Linked DNA regions of Amycolatopsis sp. NBC_01488. The protein of the gene in region 2 binds, or shares a complex with, the protein of the main gene of each other region. Links are inferred from orthologs where the notes say so. Each region holds a gene or a part of one and is shown on either strand. Other genes may lie near its edges.

Region 1 (7,848 bases), 2.3 Mb from region 2 along the record:
AACGGGTCGGCGGCGTCCTCCGCCGCGACCCGCGCGTGGAAGAGCACCTGGAGCAGGACGTCGCCGAGCTCTTCGCGCAGTGCCTCGCGGTCGCCCGATTCGATGGCGTCGAGCAGCTCGTAGGTCTCCTCGACCAGGTACTGCCGGAGCGAATCGTGCGTCTGGGCCGCGTCCCACGGGCAGCCGCCCGGCGAGCGGAGCCGGTCCATCACCTCGGCGGCCTCGACCAGCGGCGCCGCGGGGGTCTCGATGACCTCCGCGCCGGTCGCGATGAGCAGCGACGCCGCGGGCTCGTCCCGGGACCCGGCGAGCAGCACGACGTCCTTCAGCGACGGCGCCTCGGTCACGGCCGGGACGCCGAACACGCTCGCGTCGAGGTCTGTGGCCGCGTACACCGCGCGGGCGTCGCGAAGGATCTTCAGCGCCCCGGCGGGCAGCGTCGCCCCGCGGACGACTACGACGACGCCCGTGCTCACTGCTTCGCGGGTGCGGGCCCGCTCAAGGGCAGCACGGTGCCCTTCGTGGTGTCCTGGTTCGTCGCGAGGTCCATGCCCACAACATCCCACACGCCGTACCGGGGGTTGACGCGCAGCCCGGCTTCGGCCAGGTACGGCTGCAGGAAGCGGGTGCCGATCGAGGTCAGCTGCTGGTCGGTCGGCTTCTGCGCCTCCTGGTCGGACGAGACGGCCTTCTCGGTACCGCGGGAGCGGACGACGAAGACGTACCAGTCGGGCTTTTCCGGCATCCGCGCCTGGAACGCGACGACGCTGTTCGCCGCGGAACCGAACAGCGGGGTCTGCGCCAGCGAGAGGTACTGCGCGGCGCCGAAGGTCTCGGTCATGCCGGCGTCGGAGAATCCGCCGGGGCCGGGCTGGCCCGTCTGCTGGGCCTGCTGGGCGTCCTGGCTCGCCTGCTGGAGGACGCCCTGGATCTTGCCCGGGTCGGCCGCGAACTGCTTCGCGAGGTCGAACGCGCGGGTGCGGGCCGCCGAGTCGGTCTCGCTGGTCGCGCTGATGCCGATGTAGTCCGCGCTCACGGAGAGCTTCGGCAGGTACTTCTGCGCGAGCTGCTCCTCGAGGACGACGTCGGTCGCGACCTCGTTGGGGTCGCGCAGCTTCGAGACGATCTGCGTGACGGCGACGGAGTCGCCCTGCCCGGTGTCGCCGACCGGCGCGGCGTTCTCCTGGGCGGTCAGGCTCGCGACCTTCGCCTGGTCGGCGACGAGACCTTCCTGCCGCGCGGCCCGCGCGGTCAGCTCGTGGAGCACGGTCTGCCGGACGATCTCGCGGCCCAGCAGGTCGAGCTTGTGCTCACGCGCGAGCTTCTGCGTGTACGGCTGCTCGCGGACGGCCTGGTCGATCATCGACTGGACTTCGTCGAGGCTCACCGAGCGGTCGCCGACGATGAAGGCGCTGCCGACCTGACTGGGGCCCGAGCCGCACCCGGCGAGCAGAAGAGCACCGGCAACGACCGCGACCAGCGCGCGAGGGCGCCCCATGATCCGCATCACAGCGCATACCCTCTCACACCATCGCACCCGAAACGCAACACCCGGGCGATGTCGCCGGGCGTAGCCTCGACGACATGGACCACTGGCTGACCATCGAGGTCTTCGATGGCGAGTCCACGGCTTCCTTGTGGCGGCTCGCCCATGGTGACGCACTCACCGAAGCAGCACTGACGAACGGCGCGGAACAGTGGGTGTGGCACGAACACCGCTGGGGCGTCGTCCTGGAGATCGAGTTCGGGTCGGAGGAACGGCGCGACGCGTTCCGGACGCTGCCGGTCGTGACGGCGGCGCTGGACGCGGTGCCGGACCCGACACGGGGGTTGCTCGTGTACCCCGGCCGCGGCGGGGGCGCGGGCTCGCGGATGCCGCGGAATCCCCGGCCGCTGCCGATGGCGGGTGCCGGAGCGATCCCGGTGCCGGTGGAGTCGGTGAAGATGGGGCTGGCGGAGGCGTTGCCACCGATGTTCAGCGAAGTCGGCTGACGAACCCGCGCCAGGCTGCCCGACACCATCGGTGAAACCCGGACGCCACAACGGGAACCCCCGGAGTGGCGCCCGGTGCGCTCACACCGCCGCGGGCTTCTTGGTCAGCTGCGTCAGCAACTTCGTGCACCAGTCCAGCAGCTCTTCGTCGCGCAACGTCGGTGCGCCGATACGGCCACCCGCCGGGCCCTCGGTCGGCTTCGGGACCGAGACCGTGTTCGTCACGGCCTTGAACATCGCCTTCGGATAGAGGCGCTTCAACCGGACCAGCTGCGAGTCCTGCAGCGGCAGCGGCGCGAACCGGATCGTGCTGCCCTGGACCGCCACCTCCGTCACGCCGGCCTCGCGGCACGTGTGCCGGAACCGCGCCACCGACAGCAGCCGGTTCACCGGCGCCGGCGGCTGGCCGTAGCGATCGATCAGCTCTTCGCGGACCGCGTCCAGGCCCTCGGTGTCCGGCGCGGCCGCGATCTTGCGGTACGCCTCCAGCCGCAGCCGCTCCCCCGGCACGTAGTCGTGCGGGATGTGGGCGTCGATCGGGAGGTCGACGCGGACTTCCGCCAGCTCCTCGTCCTCCGCCGGCTCGGCACCAGCGTGGCGGCGGAACGCGTCCACCGCTTCGCCGACCAACCGCACGTACAGGTCGAACCCGACGCCCGCGATGTGCCCGGACTGCTCCGCGCCCAGGATGTTGCCCGCGCCGCGGATTTCCAGGTCCTTCATCGCGACCGCCATGCCCGCGCCCAGCTCGGTGTTCTGGGCGATCGTCGCGAGGCGGTCGTGCGCGGTCTCCGTCAGCGGCGCTTCCGGCGGGTACAGGAAGTACGCGTACCCGCGCTCGCGCCCACGTCCGACGCGGCCGCGCAGCTGGTGCAGCTGTGCCAAGCCGAGCAGGTCACCGCGCTCGACCAGCAGCGTGTTCGCGTTCGAGATGTCCAACCCGGTCTCGACGATCGTGGTGCACACCAGAACGTCGTACTCGTTCTCCCAGAAGCCCTGGATGATCTTCTCGAGCTTGTCCTCGTTCATCTGGCCGTGCGCGGTGACGACGCGCGCCTCCGGCACCAGCTCCCGGATGTGCCGCGCCGCCTTCTCGATCGAGGAGACGCGGTTGTGGACGTAGAAGACCTGGCCGTCACGCAGCAGTTCACGCCGGATGGCCGCGCCGACCTGCTTGTCGTCGTACGCGCCGACGTACGTCAGGATCGGGTGCCGGTCCTCGGGCGGGGTGAGGATCGTGGACATCTCGCGGATGCCGGCCAGCGACATCTCGAGGGTGCGCGGGATCGGTGTCGCCGACATCGTGAGCACGTCGACGTGGGTGCGCAGCGCCTTGATGTGCTCCTTGTGCTCGACGCCGAACCGCTGCTCCTCATCCACGATCACGAGGCCGAGGTCCTTGTAGCGGATCCCCGTCTGCAGCAGGCGGTGCGTGCCGATCACGATGTCGACCTCGCCGCCGGCCAGCTGCTCGAGGATGATGTCCGACTCGGTCTTGTTCGTGAACCGGGACAGGCCCTTGATCGTCACCGGGAACGACCGCATGCGCTCGTGGAACGTGTTCAGGTGCTGCTGGGCGAGCAGCGTGGTCGGGACGAGGACGGCGACCTGCTTGCCGTCCTGCACCGCCTTGAACGCGGCTCGCACGGCGATCTCCGTCTTGCCGTAGCCGACGTCGCCGCAGATGACGCGGTCCATCGGCACGCCGCGCTCCATGTCGGCCTTGACCTCGTCGATCGCGGCGAGCTGGTCGTTGGTTTCGGTGAATGGGAACGCGTCTTCCAGCTCGCCCTGCCACGGCGTGTCCGGGCCGAACGCGTGCCCCGGCGCGGCCTGCCGCGCGGCGTACAGCTGCACGAGCTCGGCGGCGATCTCCTTGACCGCCCTCTTGGCCCTGGCCTTGGTGTTCTTCCAGTCGGAGCCGCCGAGCTTGTTCAACGTCGGCAGCTCGCCGCCGACGTACTTCGACACCTCGTCGAGCTGGTCGGTCGGCACGAACAGCCGATCGCCCGGGTGCCCGCGCTTGGACGAGCCGTACTCCAGCAGCAGGTACTCGCGGGTGGCGCCCGCGACCGTCCGCTGGACCATCTCGACGAAGCGGCCGATGCCGTGCTGTTCGTGCACGACGTAGTCGCCGGCCTTCAACGCCAGCGGGTCGACGGCGTTGCGCCGCCGGGACGGCATCTTGGTGGTGAGGTCCTTTGTGGACGTTCCGGCGCCCGAGCCGCGGCCGGTCAGGTCCGCCTCGGTGAGCACGACCAGGGCGCGCTCCGGCGAGATGAAGCCGTCGGTCAGGCCGCCGCAGGTGACCGTGACGACGCCCGGCGCCGGCGCGCTCGTCAGGCCGTCGCCCGCCAGCGCGGCCGGGACGTCGGCGGCCGAGAACTGCTCGACCGCGCGAGCCGCGGTGCCGTGTCCGGCGACGACGAGCACCGCCGTGCCGCCCGCCGCGATGTGCGCGCGCAGGTCCGTCGTCGCGCGCTCGAGCTCGCCGCGGTACCCCGGCGCGGCTTCGACCGAAACGCGGTAGACGTCCGGGTCTTCGCTGGTCAGCTGGGTGAGCGTCCACCAGCAGCGCTTGGTGTCCTGCGCGTGGGACGCGATCTCGTCGAGCCCGCGGTAGGCGGACGCGCCGAGGTCGATCGGGGCCTGGCCGCCCGCCGCGGCCGTCGTCCAGGACGCTTCGAGGAACTCCTGGCCGGTGCGGACGAGGTCGGCGGCCCGGGCGCGGATCTTCTCCGGGTCGGCGAGCAGGACGTGGGTGCCGATCGGCATCGCGTCGGTGAGCAGCTCCAGCTCGCCTTCGCAGAGCACCGGGATGAGGGCCTCCATGCCCTCGACCGGGATGCCGTCGGCGAGCTTGGTGAGCATCTCGGCCAGGTGCGCGTCCGCTTCGTACGTCTTCGCCAGCTCCGCGGCCTTCTCCTTGACCGGCGGCGTGAGCAGCAGCTCGCGGCACGGCGGCGCGGTGACGCGCGGGATCTCGCCGGGCAGCGACCGCTGGTCGGAGACGGCGAACGCGCGGATCTCGCTGACTTCGTCGCCCCAGAACTCGACGCGGACGGGATGCTGGGCGGTCGGCCCGAAGAGGTCGAGGATGCCGCCGCGGACGGCGAACTCGCCGCGCTTCTCGACCATGTCGACGCGGGTGTAGGCCAGCTCGACGAGCCGTTCGAGCAGGCCTTCGAAGCTCTGCTCTTCGCCGACGACGAGGTCGACCGGGGCGAGCGACCCGAGACCGGGGGCCATCGGCTGGATGAGGCTGCGGACGGTGGCGACGACGACGCGCAGGCCGTCGTCGTCGGCCTTCAGCCGGTGCAGCACCTCGAGCCGGCGGCCCACGGTGTCGGCGCGCGGGGAGAGCCGCTCGTGCGGGAGTGTCTCCCAGGAGGGGAAGTCGACGACCCGGCTCTCGCCGACGAGCGCTTTGAGCGAAGCGGTCAGCTCGTCGGCTTCGCGGCCGGTGGCGGTGACGGCGAGCACGGGCTTGCCGCCCCCGTCGTCCGAGGCGAGCGCGGCGGCGACGAGCTGCCGGGCGGCGATCGGGCCCTGCAGTTCGAGCAGCGGCGCACCGGCGCGCTCGACCACGCCACGCAGGGCCGGGTCGGGAAGGATGGCGGTGAGGAGTCCGGACAGTGGAGCGTCGGTCACGGTCCCAGCCTACGTGCCACCCCCGACAGGTTTCCGATCACCGCTGGTCGCGCAGCAGTTCCGCCACCCCCGCGACCCGCGGCAGCTGCTCGTCGAACACCTTCGGGTCCGTGCTCGCGATCCGCAGCAGGACGTGCTCCGCCCCTTCGTACTCCCGCAGCCGCGCAGCCACTTCCGCCGCGGAGCCGGTCACCTGCATCTGGATGCCCTGGACGAACGCCGCCGGGCGGCCGTAGTTGGCCAGGCAGTACTCCTCCAGCAGCGCCTGCCCGCGTGCGACGTCGTCCTCCACCAGGACCGTCGCGAACAGCGCCGGGGTCACCGGGCGCGACGCGAGAGCGCGGATCCGAGCCAGGCCCGACACGTAGTCCGCGGGGTCCGGCGGGTAGGGCAGCCACCCGTCGTACAGCTGTCCGATTCGCGACAGGGCCCCCGGGGTGTACGCCGCCAGCCACACGGGCGGACCGCCCGGCCGTGCGGGCGCGGGGAACGATGGCAGCGAGTCGTAGTGCAGCACCGTCCCGTGGAAGGAATCGGCACCGCTCCACGCCGCCCGCCACAGGCCCACGATGTCGTCCAGCCGGGCCCGCCGGCGCTCCCACGGGACGCCGACGAACGCGAACTCCGGTTCGCTCCGCCCGGCGAACCCCGCGCCGACGGCCACCGTCAGCCGGCCGCCGCTCAGCAGATCGAGGGAAAGCAGCTGGTTCGCCGACAGAACCGGGTCCCGCAACGCCGGGAGCAGCGCGGACGTCCCCAACGTCACCCGTGAGGTCCGTGCGGCGAAAGCCCCCAAAACAGCGAAAGCGTCCAGCGGAGCGCGCGCGAGGGTGTCGCCCACCCACACCGAGTCGAGGCCGAGCTCTTCGGCGGAGACGGCGACGTCGACCAGCTCGGGCGCGGTGCGCCCGGCGTCGAGGATGGGCTGGTAGGTCGGCACGACCAGGCCGTAGTTCGTCATGCCGGAAGCTTCGCCGGACGCGGGTATGCCCTCAATTCCCCGCGGGGAATGGCGCAGCCGAGCAGGATGGGGCCGTGGACTTCGGAACGGCGCTCAAGGACTGGCGCACCCGCCGCCGGCTCAGCCAGCTCGACCTGGCCCTGCGCGCGGGCACGACGCAGCGGCACGTGAGCTTCATGGAGAGCGGGCGCTCGGTGCCCGGCCGCGGCATGGTGCTGCGCGTCGCCGAGTCGCTCGAACTGCCCCTGCGCGAGCGCAACGGCCTGCTCCACGCGGCCGGCTACGCACCGACGTACCCCGAAACGCGGCTCGACGACCCGGCGATCCGGCCGGTGCTCGACGGCCTGCGGCGGCTGCTCGACGGCCACCGCCCCTACCCGGCGATCGTCGTCGACCGCCACGGCCTGCTGGTCGCGAAGAACGACGCGTTTTCCCTGCTCGTCGAGGGTGTGGCGCCGGAGCTGCTCGAAGAGCCGGTCGACACGCTGCGGCTCGCCCTGCACCCGCGCGGGATGGCGCCGCGCGTGGCCAACCTCGACGATTGGGCCCGGCACATCCTCGAGCGCCTCCGCAACGACCTCGCGCGCACCCCCGACGACCGCCTCGCCGTGCAGCTCGCCGAGCTGACGGGCTACCTGCCGCCGGAACGGCCGCCGAGCGCGGACCACCTCGGCTTCGCCGTCCCGGTGCGACTGTCCACTTCGGTCGGTGAGCTGCGGCTGATCACGGCGATCACCACGTTCGCGACCGCCGCCGACGTCACGGTGTCGGAGCTGAAGCTGGAGACGTTCCTGCCCGCGGACGCCGAAACCGCGGAACGCCTTCAGACGACCAGCGCCGTCAGGTGACCCATCAGCAGCTCCGCGCTCGCCCACAGCACCGCCGCGCACACGCTGCCGGCGGCGAACCGGCGGTACGGCATCGCCGCCGAGCCCGCGACGCGCGGCACCAGCGTCCGGAAACCGGCCAGGCAGCGGCCCGCGATCACCGCCGGGACGCCGTAGCGCGCGATCGCCGCTTCGGCGCGCTCCCACCGCTCCTGGCCGACGCGGCGGGCGAGCCGTGAACGCCGGAGCCGCCGTCCTTCGAGGTACGCCAGCTGGTCGCCGAGGACGGCCGCGACCACGGCCACCGGCCACGCGAGTCCGAAGTGGAGCGTGCCCCGCTCGGCGAGGAATCCCATGAGCAGCAACGTCGACAACGTCAGCAGCACGATTCCCGGCAGCACTGCCGTCTCGGCCGCG
Region 2 (7,165 bases):
TTCACGTCGTCCGGGGCCACCAGCGCGGAGCCGTCGAGCGAGAAGCCCTGGCTCTCCCACTTCTCGGACACCTTCCAGCTGCCGGCGGTGACCGCCTGGCCTTCCTTCGTGACGACCTGCAGCAGGCACTGCTCCCCGGCCTTGACGCCCTTCACGGCGACGTTGACCCGGACCCAGCCCTGGAACGGGGCCACCGACGCGGCCAGCTGCACGCCGGTCGTCGGGTCTCGTCCTTCGGCGCTCTTGGTACCCGGGACTTCGGTCGGCTGCGCGGGGATCGCGATGGGCCCGCTGTCCGAACCGGTCTGCCGGCCCACCAGGATCCCGCCGCCTAGCGCGGCCACCACCAGCACCGCCGCCGCGACCAGGGCCAGGCCCCGCCGTGACGTCGAGCGGACCGGCGCCGCCTCTTCTTCGTCGCGCACCCGCCGCAGGGTCTTCTGCAGCAGCAGGTCCCCGCCTTCGGGCGGCCCGTCGAGGAACGCCTCGGGCGGTACCTCGTCGAGTGACTCCCGCAGGGCCACGAGCTCGTTCAGGTCGAACCGGCACTGCGCGCAGGTCTGCAGGTGCCGCCGCTCGAAGTCGGCCGCCTCGCCGGGATCGAGCGCGCCGAGGGCGTACGCGCCGAGCTGCGTGTGACTCTCGTCGACCGAGTTCATCGCGCCACCTCCGTTCCGCTCGAAATCATCGCTGCTCTCAGTGCTCTCAGTGCGTAGTAGGACCTTGATTTCACGGTACCCGGCGCGACGCCGAGTGTTCTCGCCGCTTCGGCCACCGTCCGTCCCCGGTAGTAGATCTCCACCAGGACCTCTCGGTGCTCGTTGGACAGGCCGTCCATCGCGCCGAGCACCGTCATCGAGTCGACCACGCCCTGGGCGTGATCGCGCTCGACGGCCGGCGTCGGCGCGCCATCGGCCGGTTCGGCCACCTCCTGTGGCCGGGCCGCCCGGGCGCGTGCCCGGTCGGTGACCAGGTTGCGCGCGACGGTCAGCAACCAGCCGCGCACCGAGCCCTTCCCGTCGTTCTGCAGGTCGTCGGCGTGTTTCCACGCGCGGACCAGCGTCTCCTGGACCACGTCCTCGGCTGCCGCCCGATCACCGGTCAGCCTCGTCGCGTAGGCCAGCAGGCTCCGGCCGTGTTCGGCGTACAGCTGCCGAATCAGGTCCTCGCCCTTGGCCTTCTTAGGCCGCCTGCCTCCTATGGCCACCCTCGTCCTCCCGACGGTGTTCTGAGTCGTCGAGGACAGTAGTGCAACCCTCAGCTCCACCGGCGGTGCGTGCGTCGAGCGCAGCGCGACCATGGTGTTCATCGGCTGCCCGTCCTTCCTCGTTCTGCCCGGAATCCGTCGGTGTTCAGTAACCGGAGCCGCCGGCCGCCGGCTTCGCGGTGATCTTGCTGCCGTCGGGCCCGACGGCGAACCAGGTGCCGTTGGCGCCCTGGCCGTTCATCTGCCCGGGAGCCTTGTCGCCCGAGAACTCGTACAGCGCCCAGCCGTTGAGCGTGAGCTGCTTGCTGCCGTCCTTGCGGGCCAGCGTGCCGACCTGGCTGTCCTGAATGCCCTGGAGCATCGGCATGCCCGCCCCGGCCAGCGCGGGCGGCCAGGTGGTCGCGCACTCGCCGTCGCAAGTGGACGTCGGCGGCGTGGCCATGTCCTTGTCGAACCGGTAAAGCGTCTTGCCGGCGGCGTCGGTGACGACCGTCCCGACGCCCGCCACCTCGGTAGCGGCCAGCATCACGTGTCCGGGCTGCCCGTGCTCCGGGTTCCCAGCCCCGGCGGAGGCCATGTCGCCGCAGGCCGACAGCGGTGCGACGACGGCGAACGCGGCGGCGCAGACGACGGCCGTCCGGATACGGTTCATGACGTTCTCTCCTCGGTGAGGGCGGCACCGCCGTCCGGCGGACCTCGACACAGGAGACACGGACGCGCCGCGAAAACGGTTCAGCGGTGATTCCCCGGTTCGGTGCCGGTTCGCGGCCGGATTGGTGTGTTCCGGTGATCGGCACCGCCTTGTCGCCGTGCGGACGGGTTCCTAAGCTGATCACGTCCGCACCGCCGCCCCCGCTCGTCCCGGGAGCCGCCGTGTCCGTGAAACCCCTCGTCTGCCTGGCGCTGCTGGCCGCGGGCTGCTCGACGGCCGCCCCGGCACCCTCGTTCACCGCCACGCTGACTTCGCCGACGGACGTGGTCCTCAGCTGGCCGGACGACGCCGACGGCCACCGCGTCGACTACGCGAACGACCCCGCCGGGCCGTGGACGACGCTGCGGTTCCTGCCTCCGCACGTGACGAGCTACCACCACCCGGACCTGCTCCCGGAGACGCCGTTCTACTACCGGGAGCAGCCGTTCACCGGCTCGGTCTCGACCGGCCTGCACGCGGTGACGTCCGGCGACACGATGACCTTCACCTGGGCCGACCGGTCGAGCGACGAGGCCGGCTTCCTGCTGGAGATCCGCCGGCCGGGCGCGCCGGAGTTCGACCCGGTCGAGGTGACCGACCCGGACACGACGACGTGCGCGCTGTCGCTGCTGCCCGGCGAGGCAGGTTCGGCGTTCCGGGTCCGGGCTCTGCACTACGGCCCGCTCTCGCCGGTGGTCCACCAGACCACCGGCGAGCAGCGGTGAGGCGCTACTCGGCCGTCAGGACGTGCCGCAGGAACTCGCCCGTGTAGCTCTCCTCGACGCTCGCGATGTGCTCCGGCGTGCCCTCGGCGACGATCGTGCCGCCGCCGTTGCCGCCTTCGGGGCCCATGTCGATGATCCAGTCGGAGGTCTTGATCACGTCGAGGTTGTGCTCGATCACGATCACCGAGTTGCCCTTGTCGACCAGGCCGTTGATCACGCCGATCAGCTTGTTGATGTCCTCGAAGTGCAGGCCGGTCGTCGGCTCGTCGAGGATGTACACCGTCTTGCCGGTCGAGCGCTTCTGCAGCTCGCTGGCCAGCTTGACGCGCTGCGCCTCACCGCCCGAAAGCGTCGGCGCGGGCTGGCCGAGCCGGACGTAGCCGAGGCCGACGTCCACCAGCGTCTGCAGGTGGCGGTGGATGGCCTTGATCGGCTCGAAGAACTCCGCCGCCTCCTCGATGGGCATGTCGAGCACGTCCGAGACGGTCTTGCCCTTGTAGTGCACCTCGAGGGTTTCCCGGTTGTACCGCGCGCCCTTGCAGACCTCGCACGGGACGTAGACGTCCGGCAGGAAGTTCATCTCGATCTTGATCGTGCCGTCGCCCGCGCACGCCTCGCAGCGGCCGCCCTTGACGTTGAACGAGAACCGGCCCTGTTGGTAGCCCCGGACCTTCGCCTCGGTGGTCGCCGCGAACAGCTTGCGGACATGGTCCCAGACACCCGTGTAGGTGGCCGGGTTGGACCGCGGGGTCCGCCCGATCGGCGACTGGTCGACGCGCACGAGCTTGTCGACGTTGCCGAGGCCGTTGACGCGGGTGTGCCGGCCCGGCACCTGGCGGGCGCCGTTGAGCTTGTTCGCCAGCACCGTCGCGAGGATGTCGTTCACCAGCGTCGACTTGCCGGAGCCGGAGACGCCGGTGACCGAAACCAGGCAGCCGAGCGGGAACGAGACGTCCAGCCCGCGCAGGTTGTGCTCGCGCGCGCCGACGACGGTCAGCTGCCGCTTCTTGTCGATCGGACGGCGGATCGCCGGGACCTCGATCCTGCGCCGCCCGGACAGGTACTGCCCGGTGAGCGAGTCCTTGCTCTTGAGCAGCTTCTTGTACGGTCCACTGTGGACGATGTGGCCACCGTGCTCGCCCGCGCCCGGGCCGATGTCGACCACCCAGTCGCTGGAGCGGATCGTGTCTTCGTCGTGCTCGACGACGATCAGCGTGTTGCCCAGGTTCCGCAGCCGGGTCAGCGTCTCGATCAGGCGGTGATTGTCGCGCTGGTGCAGGCCGATCGACGGCTCGTCGAGCACGTACAGCACGCCCACGAGGCCCGAGCCGATCTGCGTCGCGAGCCGGATGCGCTGCGCCTCGCCACCCGACAGCGTTGCCGACGCGCGGTCGAGCGATAGGTACGTCAGGCCGACGTCGAGCAGGAAGCGCAGCCGCGCCTGGATCTCCTTGAGCACGGCGCCGGCGATCATCGACTCGCGCTGCCCCAGCTCCAGCTCGTCGAGGAACTGCGACGCCTCCGCGATGGACAGCCCGCAGACCTCGGCGATGGACATGTCGCCGCGGGTCTGGTGCTGCAGCGTGACGGCGAGGATCTCCGGCTTGAGCCGGGTGCCCTGGCAGGCCGGGCACGGCACCTCGCGCATGTAGCCCTCGTACCGCTCGCGCATGTACTCGGACTCGGTCTGCTCCTGGCGCCGCTCGAGGAACGGGATGACGCCCTCGAAGTTCGCGTAGTACGAGCGCTGGCGGCCGTAGCGGTTCTTGTACCGGACGTGCACCTGCTCGTCGACGCCGTGCAGCACCGCCTTCTGGGCGCGCGCGGGCAGCTTGCGCCACGGCGTGTCCATCCGGAAGCCGATGGTCTCCGACAGCGACTCGAGCAGCCGGATGAAGTAGTCCGCGCTCTGCCCGCCCGACCACGGCGCGATCGCGCCCTCGGCCAGTGACAGCTCGTCGTCCGGCACCACCAGCTCCGGGTCGACCTCCTTGCGGATGCCGATGCCGGTGCACTCGGGGCAGGCGCCGTAGGGCGAGTTGAAGGAGAACGAGCGGGGCTCGAGGTCCTCGATGGCCAGCGGGTGGCCGTTGGGGCAGGCCAGGTTCTCGGAGAAGCCCCGGATGCGGTGCGGGTCGTGCTCCGGCAGGTCGACGAACTCCAGCTCGATCAGCCCGTCGGCCAGGCGCAGCGCCGTCTCGACCGAGTCGGTGAGCCGCTGCCGCGAACTCGACTTCACGCTCAGCCGGTCGATCACCACGCCGATCTGGTGCTTTTCCTGCTTCTTCAGCTTCGGCGGGTCGGTGAGCGCGTGGACCGTGCCGTCGACGACCACGCGCGCGTAGCCCTGCTGCTGCAGGTTCTCGAACAGGTCGACGTACTCGCCCTTGCGCCCGCGCACCACCGGCGCGAGCACCTGGAAGCGGACGCCCTCGTCCATCTCCAGCACCTGGTCGACGATCTGCTGCGGCGTCTGCTTGCTGATCGGCTCGCCGCAGGTCGGGCAGTGCGCCTTGCCGGCGCGCGCGTAGAGCAGGCGCAGGTAGTCGTAGACCTCGGTGATCGTGCCCACGGTCGAGCGCGGGTTGCGCGAAGTGGACTTCTGGTCGATCGACACCGCGGGCGAGAGGCCCTCGATGAAGTCGACGTCCGGCTTGTCCATCTGGCCCAGGAACTGGCGGGCGTACGCCGAGAGCGACTCGACGTAGCGGCGCTGCCCCTCGGCGAAGATGGTGTCGAAGGCGAGGCTCGACTTCCCGGACCCGGACAGGCCGGTGAACACGATCAGGCTGTCGCGGGGCAGGTCGAGATCCACGCCGCGGAGGTTGTGCTCGCGGGCACCGCGAACAACGAGGCGATCAGCCACGCCAGGGTCCCTTCAGTGTCATTCAATGCTGCGGTCGCCGGCCCGGGAGGAGGCTGCACGGGCGGCCTCTCCATGCTACGAGCCACCACCGACAGAAACCGGATCCGCGGCCTGGACCTGCGGTTCTTCCGGCTTTCGCCGAGTGGTGAGCCACCGGTGGACCGGCCGTTCGACCCCCGCGGTGACCGCCCAGCCGGCCAGCACGGCGGCGCCGACGACCACGGGGAGCCGCAGCCAGCCGGGGAGACCGGCATCGAGCAGGGCGCGGGCCAGGACGTAACCCAGTTCCTGGTGCACCAAGTAGAGACCATACGAGATGCCCGCGAGCCAGGTGACGGCCGGGGCGATCCTCGCCAGCCCGGGGAACCGCCAGTCCGGGCCGCGGGCGGCGAGGCAGACCAGCAGCAGGAGCACGGCGAACCCGATCGTGGACGGCCAGCGCTCGGCGTCCTGCGGCAGCGCCCGGTGCAGCGGGAACACCTGCAGGTCCTGCGCCGCGACGGCGGCGACCACGAACAGGGCGGCGTGCCACGTCTTCAGGCGGTGCCGCGACCAGAGCCACAGCGCGACGCCGATGGCGAACACGTGCAGGCGGTGCAGGCCCAGCCCGTAATAGCAGCTGTCGACGACCGGGCGCACCGTCTCCGGGTCGAAGACCACGAAGCGGAGCACGAGCGGGACGAGGATCAGCGCCCACAGCAGCGCGACGGTGAGCCGGTGGGTGCGCCACGACCGCGGCCACAGCAGGGCGGCGCCGGTGAAGGCCAGCAGCTGCACCGGCAGCGTCCAGTAGGAGCCGTCGAGGTAGTAGAACGTGCCCGAGCGGACGCCCCACTCCTGCACCATGCCGAGGTTGGTGACCAGGTCCAGCCCGGTCGGGATGTACCACGGCGACGGGTTCGCCGGCGGCCCCTGCGGCACGCCGAAGAGGAACCCGGTGACACCCGGCGGGTAGGGCAGGCCGCTGAAGGAGATGGCCGCCCACCGCGTCACGACGTAGGTCACCAGCACGGCGACGAGGTAGGCGGGCACGAGGCGCGCGACCCGGTTCCACAGCCACCGGCGCGGATCGCCCTTGCGCAGGCTCGCGCAAACGAAGAAGGCGGAGATCACCAGCAGGATCGCGGCGCCGAACTGCGCTGTCACCCGCACGGGGTAGCCCGTGAGTTCCGGGTGGAGGAGGGCACCCTGGTGGGTGACGTGCCCGAGGATCACCGCGAAGACGGCGACGACGCGGAGGAGGTCCCAGCTGATCCGGCGCGGCGTCGGGGAGGTGGGCACGGTCGTCCTGAGGTCGGCTTGGCGGGGCTGCGGTGAGCCTACGTGGACTCCCCCGCGCGTGCTTGTGCGGGTGGAACCGCTTGGAGCGAAACGACTACCGTGTGCACGGTGAACATCGTGGAGACCTACACCGGGCACGTCGACCCGGGCGGCGACGCCACCCGGCGGACCCTGGACGCGCTGACCATCACCAAGCTGTCCGTCGGCCCGATGGACAACAACACGTACCTCCTGGTGTGCCGCGCAACGCAGGAGGCCCTCCTGATCGACGCGGCCAGCGACCCGGAGCGCATCTCGGACCTGATCGGCCACGGCCCCGACCGCCCGGCTCTTCGCACGGTCGTGACGACCCACCAGCACCAAGACCACTGGCAGGCCCTCGGCGCGGTGGCGGG

The links. Proteins that work in one complex are often made in the same cells at the same time.
Region 1: the proteins of uvrA (region 2) and mfd are in contact, whole or in part, in a crystal structure (PDB 4DFC), measured with the Escherichia coli proteins. The link is inferred for Amycolatopsis sp. NBC_01488 from one-to-one orthologs.

What each region holds. Positions count from the first base shown.
Region 1 is NZ_CP109434.1:3,536,992-3,544,839, reverse strand. The notes cover bases 1,874-5,969. They hold mfd (transcription-repair coupling factor), read right to left. Parts: upstream 5,629-5,969; coding sequence 2,074-5,628; downstream 1,874-2,073. Other genes in these bases: OG738_RS17260 (LLM class flavin-dependent oxidoreductase), read right to left, coding at 5,681-5,969; OG738_RS17270 (hypothetical protein), read left to right, coding at 1,874-1,992. In the rest of the region: OG738_RS17280 (MazG family protein), read right to left, coding at 1-476; OG738_RS17275 (hypothetical protein), read right to left, coding at 473-1,498; more of OG738_RS17270, read left to right, coding at 1,585-1,873; more of OG738_RS17260, read right to left, coding at 5,970-6,604; OG738_RS17255 (helix-turn-helix transcriptional regulator), read left to right, coding at 6,679-7,452; OG738_RS17250 (DedA family protein), read right to left, coding at 7,428-7,848. UniProt on the Escherichia coli protein: Couples transcription and DNA repair by recognizing RNA polymerase (RNAP) stalled at DNA lesions. Mediates ATP-dependent release of RNAP and its truncated transcript from the DNA, and recruitment of nucleotide excision repair machinery to the damaged site.
Region 2 is NZ_CP109434.1:5,810,134-5,817,298, reverse strand. What follows is about bases 2,428-5,840. They hold uvrA (excinuclease ABC subunit UvrA), read right to left. Parts: upstream 5,490-5,840; coding sequence 2,628-5,489; downstream 2,428-2,627. Other genes in these bases: OG738_RS27600 (acyltransferase family protein), read right to left, coding at 5,565-5,840; OG738_RS27610 (fibronectin type III domain-containing protein), read left to right, coding at 2,428-2,623. Also shown: OG738_RS27625 (anti-sigma factor family protein), read right to left, coding at 1-659; OG738_RS27620 (sigma-70 family RNA polymerase sigma factor), read right to left, coding at 656-1,207; OG738_RS27615 (COG4315 family predicted lipoprotein), read right to left, coding at 1,353-1,859; more of OG738_RS27610, read left to right, coding at 2,081-2,427; more of OG738_RS27600, read right to left, coding at 5,841-6,770; OG738_RS27595 (MBL fold metallo-hydrolase), read left to right, coding at 6,879-7,165. UniProt on the Escherichia coli protein: The UvrABC repair system catalyzes the recognition and processing of DNA lesions. UvrA is an ATPase and a DNA-binding protein. A damage recognition complex composed of 2 UvrA and 2 UvrB subunits scans DNA for abnormalities.